2 regions of the Abyssisolibacter fermentans genome follow, and region 1 is predicted to be linked to the other one. Evidence: a T-box and tRNA genes for the amino acid it is inferred to sense, from the RefSeq annotation. Region 1 holds a T-box; the other holds one or more tRNA genes.
The links. The T-box of region 1 lies ahead of trpS (tryptophan--tRNA ligase). A T-box ahead of a tRNA ligase gene usually reads a tRNA of that ligase, here a tRNA-Trp.

Region 1 (9,823 bases):
ATATTTCTTTTGCAACAGGTACCATTCTACCATTATAAACAGGCATTCCAAAGAGTATCAATTCATCCTTTTCAAATACTCTTCTTTCCCATCTCTTATCAAAATCAGTTAAATCCAAATGTTTTATTTCTCCTATATCCATTCCTTTGGCTATGTTTTCTAGTGTTTTCTTTGTAGTACCTGTTGGTGAAAAATACATAAGTGTTACTTTATTAAATTTCATTTTTTCTACCTCCTATTATAATTTCTATAGTTAAGTGCAAAATGCTACACTATTCATAAATTCTACCTTTAAATGCATTGAAATAACTTTGTTTCCCCCATTTTAAGCATATATTAGTTATGAATACTATCAATATAGTCACTAGGTATCATCTAATGTTTCTTTGAAAGAGTGACTTCAAGAGTTCGTTTCTTCATCGTTTCTAAGTAGAAAACCAAAATCTGCGATTTTGAGTGAATCACTTACTGCTAGGAACGTAGTGAGTAGTGAGTTTCATATTTATTTCGAAACGAGCTCTTGTCGGAACCGTCAAAGATTATACACATATTGAAAAAACTATATGATAACGTGTAGAGATGATTCCCCTCGCCAAAAACTTATGAACTTAAGCAATAAAAGTTATCCACATTATATAAATTTACATTTTGTTACTACCTATAGTTTTTCTATCATTTCTTCAACGCTTGGAATATCTGATGCATCTTTACCATAATGTACAAATTCCACTATGCCTTTTTCATTAATTAAGAATGCTGCTGGTAATTGAAGTTCGTTTCCTTCATATTTTCCATGTTGTATACCCATTTGCATTGCTTTCATTCCTTTTTCAAGAACTTTTCCTGATGCCATACCCATTTGACTATAAGCTGTATTGAGATTATACAGTTTATATAATTTCTGGTCAGGATCACAAATAATATCATAAGGAATATCTTCTTTTTTTACTTGATCACTTATTGTCTCTGCATCACTTTGTAAAACTACAAATAATTGTGCATCTTTATCGGTAAACTCTTTATATCTTTCAATAAATTCTGCTATATCTACCTGACAAAGAGTACAGCCATAATATCTTAAAAACACAAGATAAGTTTTCTTATCAAGTTTAGATTTAAAATCAATATTTTTTTCCCAAGGTGTATCATATGTAAAGTCTCTTAATTTATCACCTATTCGAACTTTATTCATTGTGTTTGCTATTCTTACTAAACATTCATGAAGTATGCTTCTAGGACAAGCAACATTAATTCTTTGAAAATATTTACCTTCTGGTCCAAACATTGTACCCCCATCAAGTAATACATTTGCATCTTCTACCATAAGCTTATCAAGTTCTTCTCCACCTATGCGGTAAGCCTCTAAATCTATCCACGCTAGATAAGTTCCTTCTGCTGGAACATATTTAGCTTTAGGAAGATGCTTGTCCAAGAATTCCTTAATATAATTCATATTACCGTCAATATAATCATTTACTTGATCTAACCAGTCTTCACTTTCATCAAATGCTGCTTGAACGGCCCAAATTGAAAGTGGAGAAGAAGCACTCATCCCTACAACTTCATTCCATCTTTCTTTAAATTCTTTATTTTTAATAATTATATGTGACATTTGCAAACCTGCAAGATTAAATGATTTACTAGGTGCTGTACAAACAATGATTCTATCTTCTTTAGGGAAAAGTGTATCAATAACAGTATGTTTTACACCTTTTCTTACTATGTCATAATGGATTTCATCTGATACCAAAATTACATCATTTGCAAGACAAATTTCTCCTACTCTTCTTAGTTCTTCTTCTTTCCAAACCCTTCCCACTGGATTATGTGGTGAACATAAAACCATCATTTTATTGTTAGGATCTTTTGCTTTTGCTTCTAAATCTTCAAAATCCATAGTATAGTAACCATCATTATTAATTAATGCATTATTTACTACCACACGTTTATTATTTTCAATACTTGTTGTAAACGGATAATAAACAGGTCTTTGAATTATGACTCCATCGCCTTCTTTAGTAAAACATTTAATTAAATTGCTAATTGCAGGAACCACACCAGGACTAATAAAAATATCTTCAGAATGTACATACCAACCGAATCTTCTCTGCATCCATGAGCAAACTGCTCTATAGTATTCACCTGTCATACACATGCTATACCCAAATATTTCTCTATCAGTTCTTGCCTTAATTGCTTCTTGAATAGGTTTTGCACAAGCAAAATCCATATCAGCTACCCATAATGGTAATGTATCTGCATCAACTTCTGGGTTTATCATTGCACCAAATTCCCATTTTCCACTATTAGTACCCTTTCGGTCAACGATTCTATCTAAATCGTATTTCATAACAATCATCTCCTTTTTATTTTTTTATACTGTACTTGTACTTAATGATTAATATGCAGTTATCCTAGCTTATAATCTCGTTTAATGCTATTTTTATACATCTCACCTTCTTACTTTATTTAATAATTTATATACCTTTGAAAATGAGTAATCTATGTTTGCTAATTTATTTGCAGCAAACGTTTTTTTACAGTCTATTTTTACACCTATTTCTTGATAGGTGACAAAATATAAACTATAAAAAGATAAAACATCACATAATAGTTTAGGTTCTATACTATTCGAATAAAAAAAATCATTTTGCTATTATTTTACATTAGTTTAGCATCTATACTATTTGCGTGTATAAAGCTATTATTTCATTCCTCAAAGGCTATCTTTTTAAAATACATTAGGAAAATTATATTTGTAACAGCTAATGTATAATTTCCTATGTATTTTAATAGTTTAGGACCTATACTATAATAATATAAAAAATAAATACTTTATTACTTTACTAGTATAATATGATTCTTCGTATTTTGTCAAGTATTTTGTTTAAATGTCACTTTATGAATTTTTCCCATATTTATCCATGTTACGCAGTACTTTCAAACAAGTTGAAATTTCTTGAGTTCTTACGTTTTTTATGCTATCTAGATACATTTGGTAATTTTTTTTATCTAATTCTTTATGAAATTCAAATATTTTTTGTCCTTTTTCTGTTAAGGATAATTTTATTCTCCTATTATCTTCAGGTTCCTTTTCTTTATTTACTATTTTTTTTTCAGTTAATTTATCAATTATTTGAGAAACAGCTCCTTTAGTCTTTCCTGTTATATTCGCAATATCAGTTACTCCTATACGCTCAGATTTACCGATTAATTTTATAGTATGTGCTTCAACCATATATAACAAATCATCTGTTCCATAGTTTCGTGGAACTGAATCATATGCATGTATATCTCTAGAAATTTTGTATATTAATTCCATGAATTCATCAAATACTTGTTCTCTTTCTCTATTCATCAAACAAAAACCTTCCTTATGTATTAATTTATTTGCAATAAATATTATATCATATTATGTTCACCTTTATAACTCCATATAAACTTTTATGTTTTTAATATCCTCTTTTAAATATAACAAATTATATAACCTGCTTAAATATATTAAGTTTTTTGTAATACTTATGAGCAAAATAAGTTGACTAATAATTTTTGTTATACTACAGACCAATGGTGATTTTTATCTGTTGTCATTATTTAATCATAATACTAAATTTATTAAATTTTAAATATTGCATATTTTGTTTCACTGGTTCTATCTTTGGTACAGTTTGCGCTTTGAGTAGTATTTTACTTTTTCTTTGAACAAACCAAAGCCTGTAATTTATCGCTTATTCACATTTTGAAATTAAGTAGAATATAATAAAAAAAGTCTTTATCTTAAATTTGAGATTTTTTAACTTATTGTAATAAGGAGGTTATTATGAAAAAAATTTTTTGTTTGTTTATCATTGTTGTAATAATAGTTGCTATATTTACTATTGGGAACGAAAATGGAACTACAAAAAAAGTAAAACTAGTAGAAGTTACTCACTCTGTCTTTTATGCTCCACAATATGTTGCTATAACTCAAGGTTTCTTTGAAGAAGAAGGTTTAGAGATAGAACTTTCAAATGGAAAAGGTGCTGACAAAACAATGACTGCTTTATTAAGTGGTCAAGCCGATATCGGATTTATGGGACCTGAGGCTTCAGTCTATGTTTATAATCAAGGCAAGAAAAATTATGCTATTAATTTTGCACAGTTAACACAAAAAGACGGATCATTTTTGATAGGAAGAAAAAAAGACGAAAACTTTACTTTTGATAATCTCAAAGGAAAAACTATTATAGGAGGCAGAAAAGGCGGTATGCCTGAAATGACTCTTGAATACGTACTTATAAAAAATGGACTCACTCCCGGTAAAGATTTGAAAATCAGAACAGATATTCAATTTGCTGTTATGGCAGGTGCTTTTACAGCAGGAGAAGGCGATTATGTAACCTTATTTGAGCCAACAGCGACTACTCTTGAAAAAGAAGGTAAAGGCTTTATATTAGCATCCATAGGAACAGAAGCAGGTTATATTCCTTATACCTGTTACTCGGCTACTAAAAACTATATTGAAAATAATCCTGATGTTATTCAAGGCTTTACTAATGCTATTTATAAGGGAATGTTATGGGTTCAAAATCACACTGAAGAAGAAATTGCAGATGCAATATTCTCGCAATTCCCAGAAACAGATAAAGATACACTAATAAATCTAATAAAAAGATATAAGAGCCAAGATACTTGGACACCTAACCCGGTGCTAACTAAAGAAGGCTTAGAGCACATGATGGATATTATTGAGATGGCGGGTGAACTAGATAAACGTGCCCCTTATGAAAAAATTGTTAATACCGAATTTGCTGAAAAAGCAATTAATAATTTAAAATAGACTGCCTAACATATAAGGGGAGTAATGAACTCCCCTCTTAACAAAATTACTTAAACTTTCTTGGTATAAAGCCAACTTTTTTATATACTTTTCTAAGTGTTTTTCTTGCTGTTTTTTCAGCTATATTCGCACCTTCCATGTATATATTTTCTAAATAATCTTTATTTTTCATTAAATAATCAAATTTTTCTCTTACAGGTCTAAGTCCTTCAATGATTACCTCAGCTAGATCTCCTTTAAACTGTCCATAACCTTTTCCTTCATATTTGCTTTCTATTTCTTCAATACTTTCTCCTGTTATTGTAGAATAAATAGTCATTAGATTTTTTATTCCTAGCTGCTCATCATTGTATTTTACCAAGTTTTCTGAATCAGTAACAGCTCTTTTAATCTTTCTTGTTATTGCATCAGGCTTATCGAGTAACAATATATAGCCATTATCATTTTCATCTGATTTTGACATCTTGCTAGTAGGATCTTGAAGACTCATAATCCTTGCTCCAACTTTAGTTATATATGGATCAGGCACCTTAAATGTCTCACTATATCTATTATTAAATCTATTTGCTAAATCTCTAGCTATTTCTAAATGCTGTTTTTGATCATGACCTACAGGTACTAAATCTGCTTGATAAAGCAATATATCAGCTGCCATTAAAACTGGATAAGTGAATAAACCAGCATTTAAATTAGCTTCATTCTTTTTAGCTTTTTCCTTAAATTGGGTCATTCTATTAAGTTCACCCATATATGTCATGCAATTCAAAACCCATGACAATTCAGCATGTGCACTAACATGCGATTGAATAAACAATGTATTCTTTTCTGGATCTATTCCACACGCAATATATGAAGCTAATAATTCCAGTGATCTTTTTCTTAATATCTTAGCTTCTTTAGGCACTGTTATAGCATGTAAGTCTACAATACAATAATAGCAATTATATTCATCTTGAAGTTTAACCCAGTTTTTTATAGCTCCCAGATAATTACCTAATGTCAATTCTCCTGATGGTTGAACACCACTAAATATAACTTTCTTGTCCATATTAATACCTCCTAGTATTATTTTGAAACTTTCTCACTTGATTTCTTAAAATGAGTAAGTAATTCACACAAATCAAATTTAGGGTACAAAAAAACTCACGTCTATAATGAGACGAAAGTTCACTTCCGCGGTACCACTCAACTTGGTATATACCCACTTATTCATAACGGCGAATACCGTCAAATCCTACTCTGGTTTCAGATTTGAACTCATAAGTCCATTCAATGCACATCCCTGTTTCGAGCTCACACCATCCTCAAATCGCTTTTCATTTCAATGCATTTACTAATCTTATTCATCGATTTATCTTTATTATCACAAGATTTATGAAACCTTTATAAATCTTCTCAAGGCTAACTTTTTTCTATAACAAAAATATAAATCAAAATTCTAATAATAAATTTATAATTATTATACACAAAATGGTTATATAATATTATTACATATTTATTTAACATATGCAATATACAATTAATTATATAAGTTTTAAATTAATACACTTCAAAATCATTTTATATAATTAAGCAGCTCCTTATTCCTCATAATCTAAAATTTCTCTTATCCCATTAGCATTTAAAGGTGGATAAAAATAATACCCTTGAAGTTGATCACACTTTACTTCATTTAAGCAAACTACCTGTTCCTTTGTTTCAGCACCTTCTGCTACAACCTTCATATCTAAACTATGCGCCATAGCAACAATACTTTTAACTAAATTTAGATCATTATCTGTTTTAGTTATATCGTCAACAAAAGATTTGTCAATTTTTAAATAGTCGTATGGAAATTTCTTCAAATAACCCAAAGATGAGTAACCAGTTCCAAAATCATCTAAAGATAAATATACACCAATATCTTTCAACTCATTCATGATTTTAACGGTGTGTTCCATAGATTCCATAGCTGTAGTTTCTGTTATCTCTAAATCTAGCAGTTGAGGTTTTAAACCTGTTAGTTTTAAAACTCTATTTACAGTTTTAACTAAATGCCTGGATCTAAATTGTACTGCTGATATGTTAACAGACATAATAAGAGGTTCATAACCCTGTATTTGCCACTCTATACTTTGTTTACAGGCTGTTTCTAATACCCAATCACCTATTGGTTCAATAAGTCCATTTTTTTCAGCTAACGGTATGAATTTTACTGGACTTATTATACCTTTTACAGGATGTCTCCATCTAATAAGCGCTTCTACACCCATGATTTTCATTGTAAGTAAATTAATTTTAGGTTGGTAATAAACTTCAAATTCATTATTTTCTAAAGCTTTTCTCAAATCATTTTCTAATTTAATTTTTTTAGTAGCATTTTCATCTACTAATAATCCGTAGACTTCATATTTATTACCAATTTTTTTCTTTGATTGATACATAGCTAAATTAGAATTCTTTACTAACGAATCTGCATCTTCTCCATCTTTAGGATATACACTAATCCCAATACTAACAGATATATATATATCATGTCCTTTAATTACAAACTTGTTACTAAAAACATTTAGTAATTTGGATGCTATATTAGTTAAATCCAATTTGGAACCTACATCATACTTTAAAATTATAAATTCATCTGCTCCTATCCGTGCAACTATATCTCTATCATGCATTAAGATTTTAAGTCTCGCCGATACCTCTTTCAATAACATATCTCCAATCTCAAACCCTAATCCATCATTCACTTTTTTAAAATCATCTAAATCTAAAAATAATATAGATAATTTAGTATTATGTGACTTAGCATATTCAATAGCTATTTTTAATCTTTCATTTAGAAGAAGTCTATTAGGTAATCCTGTCAACGGATCATAATTAACTTTATAATTGTTCTTTGATGATTTAATGTTGGTGATGTCTGTAAATATGGCTATGTATTTAATGATTTTATTATTATCATTTTTAATTGATTTAATTTTAAGTATTTCTAAATAAGCCTCTCCATTTTTTCTTCTATTCCATATTTCACCTTCCCAGAAACCTTCATTAATTAAGCTTTTCCACATGCTATCATAAAATTTTGGTTCATGGCTATCAGATTTTAATAAAGAAGTTTTTTTCCCCTTTGCTTCTTGTATTGTATAACCAGTTATTTCTGTAAAAGCTAGGTTCGCCCACTGAATAATGGCATTCTCATCAGTTATAACAATACCTTCTGAAATATTATCAAAAATTTTATCAGAAATCTCACTTTGAATATACATATATTCCATTGCCAATTGCATATCCGTAGTATTATAATACTTTATAAAATCTTTTATTTTTTCTCCAACTAATAATTCAGAATTTTTGGATAAAAACTCATATTTATTATTTTTCATAAGTTCTTTCATAAATGTTTCTTCATATATATCTTTCATGCCACTCCCCCATGAAAAGGTTTTGTTTTACTAATATTATTAAATACACTTGTATCTATTATTGCATATTTAAGCTATTCATTCAATAAATTTAAATTAAACATATGTTCAATATCGTTTCTGAGGAAATAATTGCTAGTATTAGTTAAACGTTTAAGCCTAAGGTAATATAATACACTAACCTAAAGCGAAAGTTAAAGCTACCCACTATTTGTCTAGCTTAATAAAATATTATCCTAATCAAACTAAATATTATCAATATCAATCCAATTAATTTTGTAAAAAAAATAGCTGCATCACTTGGTTCAACATCCTTATATTTCCATGAATTCGAAAGAAACTCTGGTTTAGCAATAGCTAAAATACCAAACAGTATTAAAATGACTTCGCCAAACATTACAACACCCCCTTCATTTAAATTGGTAGTTAATGCAAAATGATACACTCTTTAAATATAGCCTTTGCATAAACTACCAATACAGTAACTAGGAACTGTCAATGGCTATACATCTACTATAAAATTGTCGAATACAGTTACATGTATACTTATGCGTTCAAATAATAAATATAGTTTATATAGCCCGTTATATTATACTATTTTAATTCTAAACCTTCTCATCTTTTTCACTGATATTGTATAATAACCTCTTATGAATTAAACCAGTAATGATAAATATACCTCTCTTACTTTAGCTAATAAAATATATTCATCACTAGATTCTACATTTCTATAGCTCAAGTACCTGCCATAAATTTTTGTTTAATATGTGTATTATTACATAAAAAATTTCTTACCTTTAATATCCTCATATTAATAAAACAGTTAAACTACAACCCTTTATTATAAAATACCATTTTGTATTTTAAATGCCTTAATAACATGTTTTGCTAATATAGAAGTCGTTACTGAACCTATCCCTTTAGGTACTGGTGTAATCTTTGATACTTTGTCCTTTACATTATCAAAATCAACATCTCCACAAAGTTTTCCGTTCTCATCCACATTAATACCTACATCTACTATAATAGCATCTTCTTTAACATAGTTTTCTTTAACAATTTTTGCAATTCCACATGCTGAAACAATTATATCTGCTTCGCTTGCTATCTGAGGTGTATTTTTGGTTTTGCTATGACATATTGTAATAGTAGCTCTTTCATTTAATAGTAAAAATGATACTGGTTTACCTACTACATTAGAAGCTCCAATTATTACAACATCTTTACCTTTAACCTCTATATTGTAAAATTTCAGTAATTCCATTACTGCAACAGCTGTACATGGAACAAAGCCTGATTTATCACCTTCATATAATTTACCGAAATTTATAGGATTGAAACAATCTACATCTTTTTTGTAGGATATTTCATATTTTATGTCTGCTTCATCAATATGTTTTGGTAGTGGTCGAAATACAAGAATCCCATTTACCAAATCGTCTTCATTTAGTTTTCTTAATAAACCAACAAGATTATCTTTATTCACATCAGCTTCTAACTCGTGTACTTCAACATCAATTCCAATCTTAGCACACCTATTTTTAGCTCCTCTTTCATAAGCTAAATCATCAGGATTATTACCTACTCTTACAATAGCAAG
Region 2 (9,823 bases), on a different contig from region 1:
AATACCTCCAGATTCCTTCCCCATTGCAATTCATACCATTTTCTTATATTTTTTTTGCACTCTCTTCTGCTTAATAGTCTATCTTTATATTTTTCTATATACTTAATAGCGTTTGGATATTTTTTTATATCAATTATTTTATCAGAATATATTATATATTTAGATGGTTTAACTTGCTTATATCTGGTGACATCACTATTTTTTATCCAAGGTAAAATTATATCTGTCTCTAAGTTAAATTGTGAAATTTGCTGTTTATTAACAATAAACGCTCTGTCACAGCCTGTTATAATTCCCTGATAACTATTGCATAAATTTTTTAGTACATAATCCCCTTGTTTATCTATTTTATTGTATATCTTTTTTTCTTCATTACTAAGTAAAACCCATTTTTGAACGCTAAAGTTATTGCTATCTACAGTATAATTATAAAAAATATCATATGGAAATTGATTTATATTCTTTATTTTAAAATTACTATTATCACCTAATCTAAATATATCTGAAGTCAAACTGTTCTGTTTACTCTTAACACAATTTATAATTGCAGGACTAACGCCTACCTGCTTAAAAACTTTATGTCCATAAAAATCAATTATTTTTTTTATATCAAATTCACTGTGTATAAATTTTCTCAAATTGATAGCTGAAGGTGCTTCTATAAAATATCTAGAAGTAATATATGTTAAATTCTGACCATCTTTTAATAAGTCATAACCTATTTTAAAAAAACAATAAGATATATCTGATTTATCTGTAAATATTTTAGGAAACTTTTCCTTTAGTTGTTTTTTATATAATATAGATAATTTTTTATGCCCAATATATGGTGGATTACCTATTACCAAATCAAAACTATTATTATCAATGATAGATTTATCATCTTGAATTAAATCAATTAGCATTGTATCATTGTCCAATAAAATATCCTTATTATAAATATTAGTTTTAATTAATTTATTGCAATTTTGATATTTTAGTAATAAATCAGTTCTAGTTAAAAACACTGCAAATTTGTCAATATCTGCTCCCCATAAACAATTTTCAATAATAAACTTATCTAAATCTGTATATATTTCATCTATCATTTGAGGATGCTTTTTTTCTATGTCAGGTCTATTTGTAACAAAAATCTCTTTTAATTTATCAAATATTTTAATCAAAAAAAATCCTGCTCCACATGCTGGGTCAATAATTTTATAACTTGGATTATTTACTATAGCTTCAGGCTTTATGCTAATATTTATCATTTCATCAATAATAAAATCTGGTGTATAAACTTGCCCAAGATATTTCTGCTCCTTTGCACTGATAAAATTTTCATATAGTTTCCCTACAGAAATGTTTCCACATTCATTGTACAGACTGCATAAAATTTCACTTAATTTATCTTTATCATTTTCATCAAAACTGCTATTATCAGAATATAACTGTTCATTTTTTTTGTTGATTCCAACAATTTTTGAAGCGGTTTCTATATCTACAGAATATTTATTGCATATAAGCTTAATTCCAACAAAATATATAATAACTTTCTTTAATTCTATATATTTATCAACATCATCTATTGAAACCTTAGACATTATCTCTCGTACTTTGTTTTTTAAGCCATCAACTGACATTTTATCACCTCAAATTATAAAGTTTAAACCTAAACACTTTATTTTATATAATAAATATTATAATATAAATATATAGCAGTAGTAAACAACACTTAAAGGAGTTAGTTATTTATGATTAAAATAGAAGATAAAAAATCTATAGATTTCAATATATGTAATGAATTCTATAACATAATCCAAAATAGAAGTTTTTGCATTTTTGATATCGAAACAACCGGTTTTAATAGCAAATTTAATAAAATTATTCTTATAGGAGTACTTTATTTTGATAATAACAAGTTAATTATTAATCAATTTTTTTCAAAAGGGCCTGAGGAAGAAATAGATATCCTGACAGAAGCTGTAACTCTTATAGACAAATTTGATACTTTCATAACTTATAATGGTGATACTTTTGATATCCCCTTTATAAACAGAAGACTCTTACATCATAAATCCAATTTAAAACTTGATAAAATCAAGAGCCTAGACTTAATAAAAATAGTTAGGAAAAATAAAAATATTTTAAAACTAGAAGACTGTAAATTGAAATCAGTAGAAAAATCGTTAGGAATTTATAGAGATGACAAAATATCAGGCAAAGAAAGTATTCAATTATACAAAAAATATGTTAAAACATATGATAAAAATATATTAGATATAATATTAAAACATAACTACGATGATATATATTATCTCCCACAATTATTAAATATCTATAGTATTATTTATAACAATAAATACTTTAACTACAATGTGTATTTGGACAACTATAATATAAATATTTCAATAAATCTAGATGATGTAGATATATCAAAAAATAACATGAGTATAATGTGTCAAACTGATTCTATAGAACTGCCAAAGCAGATTTACTATAGTGATATATTTGATTTTGATTGGGACATACGCAAGGGCATTTTAAAGCTAAATATGATGCTAGCTAACAGCAAGCTCTCAAATAACAATAAATGCTTTTATATAAATAAAGATGCTTTTGACTTTGAAATAAATATTAATGATAATTCACCTTATAATTTCCCAGAAAATATATTACTTATTAAAGAAAAAAATACATTGTATTATGAAAATATAAAACAACTCTTAAATCTCATATTAACTAATATATTTAAGTCATCTTCAAAATTAAATATGTCAACTATATAATATGTAAAATCACTTATAGTTGGTTGAATTCACTTATGATAATATGAAACCCTGATTATTCAATATTATATAAATAATCAGGGTTTTTTCTACAATTAAATTTTCATTTCCCTACTCTACAAACCTATATAGGCAAAAAAAATGGTGGGCCTTCAGGGACTCGAACCCCAGACCTACCGGTTATGAGCCGGGCGCTCTAACCAACTGAGCTAAAGGCCCCCATCAATGGTAGGACTAAGTGGACTCGAACCACCGACCTCACGCTTATCAGGCGTGCGCTCTAACCTGCTGAGCTATAGTCCTATGATATCATGTTTCATCTATTTAATTAAGTGGTGCCCAGAGGCGGAATCGAACCACCGACACGGGGATTTTCAGTCCCCTGCTCTACCGACTGAGCTATCTGGGCAAAAAAATGGTGGGCCTTCAGGGACTCGAACCCCAGACCTACCGGTTATGAGCCGGGCGCTCTAACCAACTGAGCTAAAGGCCCCCATTAATGGTAGGACTAAGTGGACTCGAACCACCGACCTCACGCTTATCAGGCGTGCGCTCTAACCTGCTGAGCTATAGTCCTATGTATCAAAAAATTTATGGTCGGGGTGGCAGGATTTGAACCCGCGGCCCTCTGGTCCCAAACCAGATGCGCTACCAAACTGCGCTACACCCCGAAATTAATTTTCCTTATATTATACTCATTCACAGTCTTCATTGTTTTCTACATTTTATTAAATTGGCAGGGGTAGCAGGACTCGAACCCACGGCGCTTGGTTTTGGAGACCAACGCTCTACCAACTGAGCTATACCCCTACAAATGGTGGGCCTTCAGGGACTCGAACCCCAGACCTACCGGTTATGAGCCGGGCGCTCTAACCAACTGAGCTAAAGGCCCAAAATAAATTTTGGGTGAATGGCGGAGAAGGAGGGATTTGAACCCTCGCGCCCCGTAAAGGACCTACTCCCTTAGCAGGGGAGCCTCTTCAGCCACTTGAGTACTTCTCCATTTACTGGCGGAGAGGGTGGGATTCGAACCCACGTGGGCGTAAACCCTAACGGTTTTCAAGACCGCCCCGTTATGACCACTTCGGTACCTCTCCATTATTAATCTGTTATTGGTGACCCATCGGCGACTCGAACGCCGGACACCCTGATTAAAAGTCAGGTGCTCTGCCAACTGAGCTAATGGGTCATATTAAATTTATAATATATCAATTTTTATAATCCTTTGTAACGACCTCTTTGATGTCTCCACCATTTATAAAAATGGTGACCCATCGGAGGCTCGAACTCCGGACACCCTGATTAAGAGTCAGGTGCTCTACCAACTGAGCTAATGAGTCAAATTGGCTGGGGTAGCAGGACTCGAACCTACGCATACTAGAGTCAAAGTCTAGTGCCTTACCGACTTGGCGATACCCCATCATGTGGTGCACCTGGGAGGATTCGAACCCCCGGCACACGGATTAGAAGTCCGTTGCTCTATCCTACTGAGCTACAGGTGCATGTTGAAAAATGGAGCGGGTGAAGAGAATCGAACTCTCGCGACTGGCTTGGAAGGCCAGGGCTCTACCACTGAGCTACACCCGCATAATTAAATTTGGTGGAGGGGATTGGATTCGAACCAATGAAAGCACAGCTAACGGATTTACAGTCCGTCCCCTTTGGCCAACTCGGGAACCCCTCCTCAATTTATGGAGCTGGTGAAAGGACTTGAACCCTCAACCTACTGATTACAAGTCAGTTGCTCTACCAATTGAGCTACACCAGCAATTTTTATGGCGACCTGGAAGAGACTCGAACTCTCGACCTCCAGCGTGACAGGCTGGCATTCTAACCAACTGAACTACCAGGCCATTTTTTCGGCTCAGTTATAAATTATAAGCCATCTTTTTTGTTTTGTCAACACTTTTTTAAATAATTTCTAAGCATTAATCTACTAAACAATGGTGGGCACAATAGGGCTCGAACCTATGACCCCCTGCTTGTAAGGCAGGTGCTCTCCCAACTGAGCTATGCGCCCTTAAATGGTTGCGGGGATCGGATTTGAACCAATGACCTCCGGGTTATGAGCCCGACGAGCTACCAGACTGCTCTACCCCGCGACAAAACAATATTAAATATGACTCTCTACTCACTCTGTTACAGAATAAGTGATTCACACCAAATCATAAATCTTGATTCTCTACTTAAATGGTGCCGGAGATCGGAATCGAACCGATACGATCGTATAAGGATCGCAGGATTTTAAGTCCTGTGCGTCTGCCAGTTCCGCCACTCCGGCAATTACTCTGGCTCTCAGGGTGGGACTCGAACCCACAGCCTACCGGTTAACAGCCGGTTGCTCCACCATTGAGCTACCTAAGAATACTTAATATTATTACTGTTGTCCTCAAGTAACTATTTGCTTGTTTTTCAAGGACAAGATATATCTTACCATACTAACAACCCACTGTCAAGGTTTTTAAAAAATTATTTGTTCATAAATTGTAATACTAAATGTCGAACCAGTTATGTTAAGTTGTTCCAGTTATAACTATGTATCATCTGTTGATATTCTATCATACTTTTGTACTATACACACCTATAAAAATAAAAAAATATAAATTTATTAATCTTAAACTAGAATCTATCATAGTTTAGCTAAATCTTTCATAGCTTAAAATAAGAAATTTTTTTTAGGAGGATAAAATATGATAGATTTTATAAAGTATTTATTATTTCTTATAATATATTATTTACTTATTATTAAACTCGATAAACGTTTTTGCTTTAAGCATTATATATTCAATAAGATTGGTACTCGCAAAAAATATAATATTTTAATCATTGCATTATTTTCTACATTATTGATATTATTAAGCTTTTTTGATACTTCACTAATTTACCCAAATATATTAGGTGGTATACTGATTGGATCTATGCTTTCTTTTTTATGTTATTAATTTTTATTATTGAAGTAACAAAAACTCCTTTACTACCATATATTATAGTACATAGATAATCAAATGTAATATATTTATATTCGAATATCAAATCTAATTACAGGAGGTATTCTTATGGCTGATGCTCAATGTGGATGCGGATGTAGTGATAGTTTATTATTCTTTTTCTTGCTATTAGTAATATTGTTCTGTTACTGCTTTTAATTAAAATTAGTATTAGGAGCTAGTAATGCTCCTAATAACTACATAGATTTATCTTTTTTACTAACTACATAAGCTATTATTAATAAACTATACAATATTTGTAACAAGTCGCATCTGATTTCCATAATATATAATAGCTATTGACTAATTCACTAAACAAAGGAGGTTGCGTTATGGCTAACGGTCTTTTTGGAAGTTTATTCAACTGTGAAAACGGTAGCAGTTTATTGTTTTTCTTCTTACTATTAGTTATAATTTTCTGTAACTGCTATTCAGGCGGCTGCTAGTTGTAAGACTCTAGACATCTGAGTTTACAAACAATAAAAAGCTAATATTATCCTTATGATAAATAAATAGCTAATTATGCATTTAATAATAATTTGATTTAGTTGCATAAACTTAGGTAGGAGTCTTTCAAGACTCCTTAACCTTTATAACAACACAATCAATTACGTAGTAATTGCAATACACCGTTTCAACGAGGCGCAAGATTTCACACCGTCTGTTAATCTAATCGGCACCCACCACCTAAAGAGATGGAGGACATCTTGCTCCTTGTTATAACCCCAGATTATTCATAGAAAATTATGAGCAGTGACCTAAAATCTGATTTTATTTGAATCGCTTACTCCTATAAAAAAGCGAAATAGGAGATTCATTAATAAGTATTCCTTTGATTATAAGATGTCCATTAAATAGCACTATAGGGAGTTATATGAATAATCTGGGATAATAATTTTATTAGAAAGAGTGATTGTATGATGAAGTTTCCTCTTTGGATTGCAAAAAATAAAAATAAGATATTAGTTTACGATTCAAACGGATTATTATTAAAATTATATGATAGTACTGAAATAAATTCACAAGATGTAGAAAAAAATATCGGAATTTGTAACAGAAACAAAAACATAGATAGTTTAAAACCCTGATTACTAGGCATTATGCGTATAATCAGGGCTAATACTTCTTTTAAATATTTACTCCAAAACAAATTGAGGTTGATATAAGTTAAAAACAAGTGTTCATTTCATATATAAATATCGTTAATCAAAACAAGAAATAAATTTAATTAATAATTTGACCTAGGAATATCGTCCTAGGTAATTATTTTTTTAACAATATTGAAACACCATTATAATCCATCTCCAGATTATTGTCATCTTTATAATATATCTTCAGTTTGTATTCTGCATCTACATTTGGTACGTCAAATAATAATACTCCAGTTTTTTTAACCTTTGGCTCAATATCTAAACGTAGATTTTTACCACCCATTATTTCAGTCTGTACTTTATCATAATTAATAATTTCTCCTGTTTTAAGAGTAATATTGTATTCTGTTCCATTTTTTTCGATTAATTTATATTTGAAATTATCTAATTTTATATTTTGTAAGCTTGCATTAACTCCAGATACTTGTACTAGCAAAAACTTATTTTCAGGTTTATACTCTACAATATCATTAGTATCTAATTTTATTTTACAGACATCAGTTTTATAGATTTCATCTACTTTAAACTTAACATCTTTATATTTAACTTCTTGACCAATTTTAATAGAATTTTCCTCTTGATATTGATCATTAGTAGTAAAAGAATTCGAATTACTACTTATTTTATCTTTCAACTCTGCAATTTCATTATTCAAATCATTAATTTTACTATCCTTTTGTTTAATATTGTTCTCAAGTAGTTTAATTTGGTTATTTAAATCCTCTATTTGACTCTTCATATCTTGATTTTCTTTTTTTGATGAATCATCATTTCCATTGCTACAACCACTCAATAGTAAAGCTAGAATAGTCATAACCACTATAATTTTTTTCATTGTTATCCTCCCTTTAAAATTAAGTACATTAATACATGGTTAATATTCTATAAGTACTTTTATATTCCTCTATATTATAATATAACTTGTCCATTATTTTAATTATATAAAACCAAATTATTCATATAAAACTAAAACCCATGATTTTATAATTGATTATATTTTTAAAAATAAGCTATAAAATCTAATAAAAATGCTACAATGCCAACTGTAATACTTACTAATAAAAAAGTTTTAACACTTTAGGTGATAAAGATACAATATTTAACTATAATCAAAGATTTCTAAGTCACTTTTATACATAATATAATTTATTATAAAAAAATAATTAACTTTCTACATTTTCCTAAAATCCAAAACCTCTCTAGTCTTCTTAATCTGTTCAGGAATGCTGTCAAATTTCTGTCTGACTATATTTATAAATAACACATCAATAACAGTCAATTGAGCTATTCTAGACGCAATTGCACCCATTCTAAGGGTGTTTTCTACCTCAGTAGTATATAAATTAATATCTGCTAGTTCGGCTAATGCATTTTTACCATACTTTGTTAATGATATTATTTTACATCCTCTTCTTTTAGCCATCTCTACAGCTTTAACAGTTTCTAGGGTTTTGCCATTATGGGAAATCGCTAAAACTATATCATCTTTATCTATATTTACAGCTGAAACTAACTGAAGATGATAGTCCATATACATACTTACTGGTATATTAATTCTGACAAGTTTATATTGAAAATCCATTGCTACTAATGCAGATTGTCCAACTCCAAACAAATGAACTTTTTTTCTATTTATAATTTCATTTGTAGCTTCATCTATTATATTCTTATCTAAAAGCTTCATAGTTGATTCTATCGCTCTCATATTACCGATTGATATTTTATTTATAATGTCCTTTGAAGAATCATTTATAGAAACTTGTTCATATATGTTTTTATTATCATTATCTATTTTGACTACATCCTTTGCAAGAGCAATTTTAAACTCTTGAAATCCAGAATATCCAAGTCTTTTTGAAAATCTTACCACACTAGCTGGGCTTGTATGAGATAAAGATGCTAATTGAGATGCTGTTTGGTTGTAAACTTCATCAATATTCTCTATTACATAATCAGCTAGTCTTTTTTCTGAACTAGAAAATTCATTTAACATACTACTTATTTTAACAATGACGCTCATTTTACCCTCCAACTAAAACCTATATTATTTATAGAACATAAAATATTATATTGCATTCCTCATAAATAATCAAAGTTAATTTCTTTTTATAATATTATATCAAGTTAATGTATATTTTAAAAACAATTTTTATATAATTACCATTAATTATTATAATATTTTCAATTATTGTTAATTTATGAATAAATGTACACTTCTTATACTTATTAAAAGTATACATCCTTCAAACACTGTTTCATCCTTTCTATTAATGGTGCCCTATGAAATCTTAACTAAACTATTTATATCCTTCTTCTATCAATTTAACAGCATTCATAGAATCTCTAAACGTAGGCAATTTCATGAATTTCAGTTTTTTATTATCAATATTTAATAAAAAGCTGTACAATGAAGCCATATGAGCATCTACCATCCATCCTAATGAGTATTTTCCAGATGGCCATACCTTATCAATGTCGTGTTCAACATCATCAAAAGATATAAAATTACCAATTTTATAACTCTGCTCTGCAAAACTGTATACCTCTGGATATAATGGATTCAAGGTAGTAATTTTTATTGAACCTTTTGTCCCATATATCTCGAACAAAACACCTTCTTTGAAACCAGATGAAACTCTGGAAACTTCCATAAATCCATTAACATCATTCTTCATTGTTATGTCCATATGAACAAAATCATCTACGTCAACCTTTTTAATCTCGTTGCCGCTAATTCTGTTATCAATCACAGTTTTTGTTACACCTTCTATAGTTTGTATTTCACCTAATACATAAGATATCAAGTCTATCATATGTACCCCAAGATCAATAAATGCTCCACCACCACTTTTAGCTTTTTCTAGTCTCCAAGACATTGGTCGATTTTTATTTAAATAACTCTCATGATAAAAACAAC

Region 2: it encodes a tRNA-Trp, which carries the amino acid that the T-box ahead of trpS (tryptophan--tRNA ligase) is inferred to sense. The anticodon was not compared.

The regions. Positions count from the first base shown of each region.
Region 1 covers NZ_LOHE01000079.1:53,806-63,628, forward strand. The annotation lists gene AYC61_RS15580 (4Fe-4S binding protein) at 1-223, opposite strand, end outside; gene AYC61_RS15585 (PatB family C-S lyase) at 659-2,350, opposite strand; gene AYC61_RS15590 (MarR family winged helix-turn-helix transcriptional regulator) at 2,900-3,358, opposite strand; gene AYC61_RS15595 (ABC transporter substrate-binding protein) at 3,821-4,819, shown strand; gene trpS (tryptophan--tRNA ligase) at 4,866-5,873, opposite strand; T-box leader at 5,972-6,175, opposite strand; gene AYC61_RS15605 (putative bifunctional diguanylate cyclase/phosphodiesterase) at 6,400-8,223, opposite strand; gene AYC61_RS21400 (DUF6199 family natural product biosynthesis protein) at 8,444-8,620, opposite strand; gene AYC61_RS15610 (bifunctional 5,10-methylenetetrahydrofolate dehydrogenase/5,10-methenyltetrahydrofolate cyclohydrolase) at 9,065-9,823, opposite strand, start outside.
Region 2 covers NZ_LOHE01000042.1:625-10,447, reverse strand. The annotation lists gene AYC61_RS06585 (Eco57I restriction-modification methylase domain-containing protein) at 1-1,622, opposite strand, end outside; gene AYC61_RS06580 (ribonuclease H-like domain-containing protein) at 1,734-2,768, shown strand; tRNA gene AYC61_RS06575 (tRNA-Ile) at 2,911-2,987, opposite strand; tRNA gene AYC61_RS06570 (tRNA-Ile) at 2,995-3,071, opposite strand; tRNA gene AYC61_RS06565 (tRNA-Phe) at 3,102-3,177, opposite strand; tRNA gene AYC61_RS06560 (tRNA-Ile) at 3,185-3,261, opposite strand; tRNA gene AYC61_RS06555 (tRNA-Ile) at 3,269-3,345, opposite strand; tRNA gene AYC61_RS06550 (tRNA-Pro) at 3,363-3,439, opposite strand; tRNA gene AYC61_RS06545 (tRNA-Trp) at 3,503-3,578, opposite strand; tRNA gene AYC61_RS06540 (tRNA-Ile) at 3,584-3,660, opposite strand; tRNA gene AYC61_RS06535 (tRNA-Ser) at 3,680-3,770, opposite strand; tRNA gene AYC61_RS06530 (tRNA-Ser) at 3,777-3,865, opposite strand; tRNA gene AYC61_RS06525 (tRNA-Lys) at 3,882-3,957, opposite strand; tRNA gene AYC61_RS06520 (tRNA-Lys) at 4,033-4,108, opposite strand; tRNA gene AYC61_RS06515 (tRNA-Gln) at 4,113-4,188, opposite strand; tRNA gene AYC61_RS06510 (tRNA-Arg) at 4,194-4,270, opposite strand; tRNA gene AYC61_RS06505 (tRNA-Gly) at 4,282-4,355, opposite strand; tRNA gene AYC61_RS06500 (tRNA-Tyr) at 4,367-4,452, opposite strand; tRNA gene AYC61_RS06495 (tRNA-Thr) at 4,461-4,536, opposite strand; tRNA gene AYC61_RS06490 (tRNA-Asp) at 4,545-4,621, opposite strand; tRNA gene AYC61_RS06485 (tRNA-Val) at 4,713-4,788, opposite strand; tRNA gene AYC61_RS06480 (tRNA-Met) at 4,794-4,870, opposite strand; tRNA gene AYC61_RS06475 (tRNA-Leu) at 4,960-5,049, opposite strand; tRNA gene AYC61_RS06470 (tRNA-Asn) at 5,058-5,132, opposite strand; gene AYC61_RS21115 (hypothetical protein) at 6,673-6,843, shown strand; gene AYC61_RS06460 (DUF4352 domain-containing protein) at 7,019-7,741, opposite strand; gene AYC61_RS06455 (MurR/RpiR family transcriptional regulator) at 8,078-8,926, opposite strand; gene AYC61_RS06450 (Gfo/Idh/MocA family protein) at 9,204-9,823, opposite strand, start outside.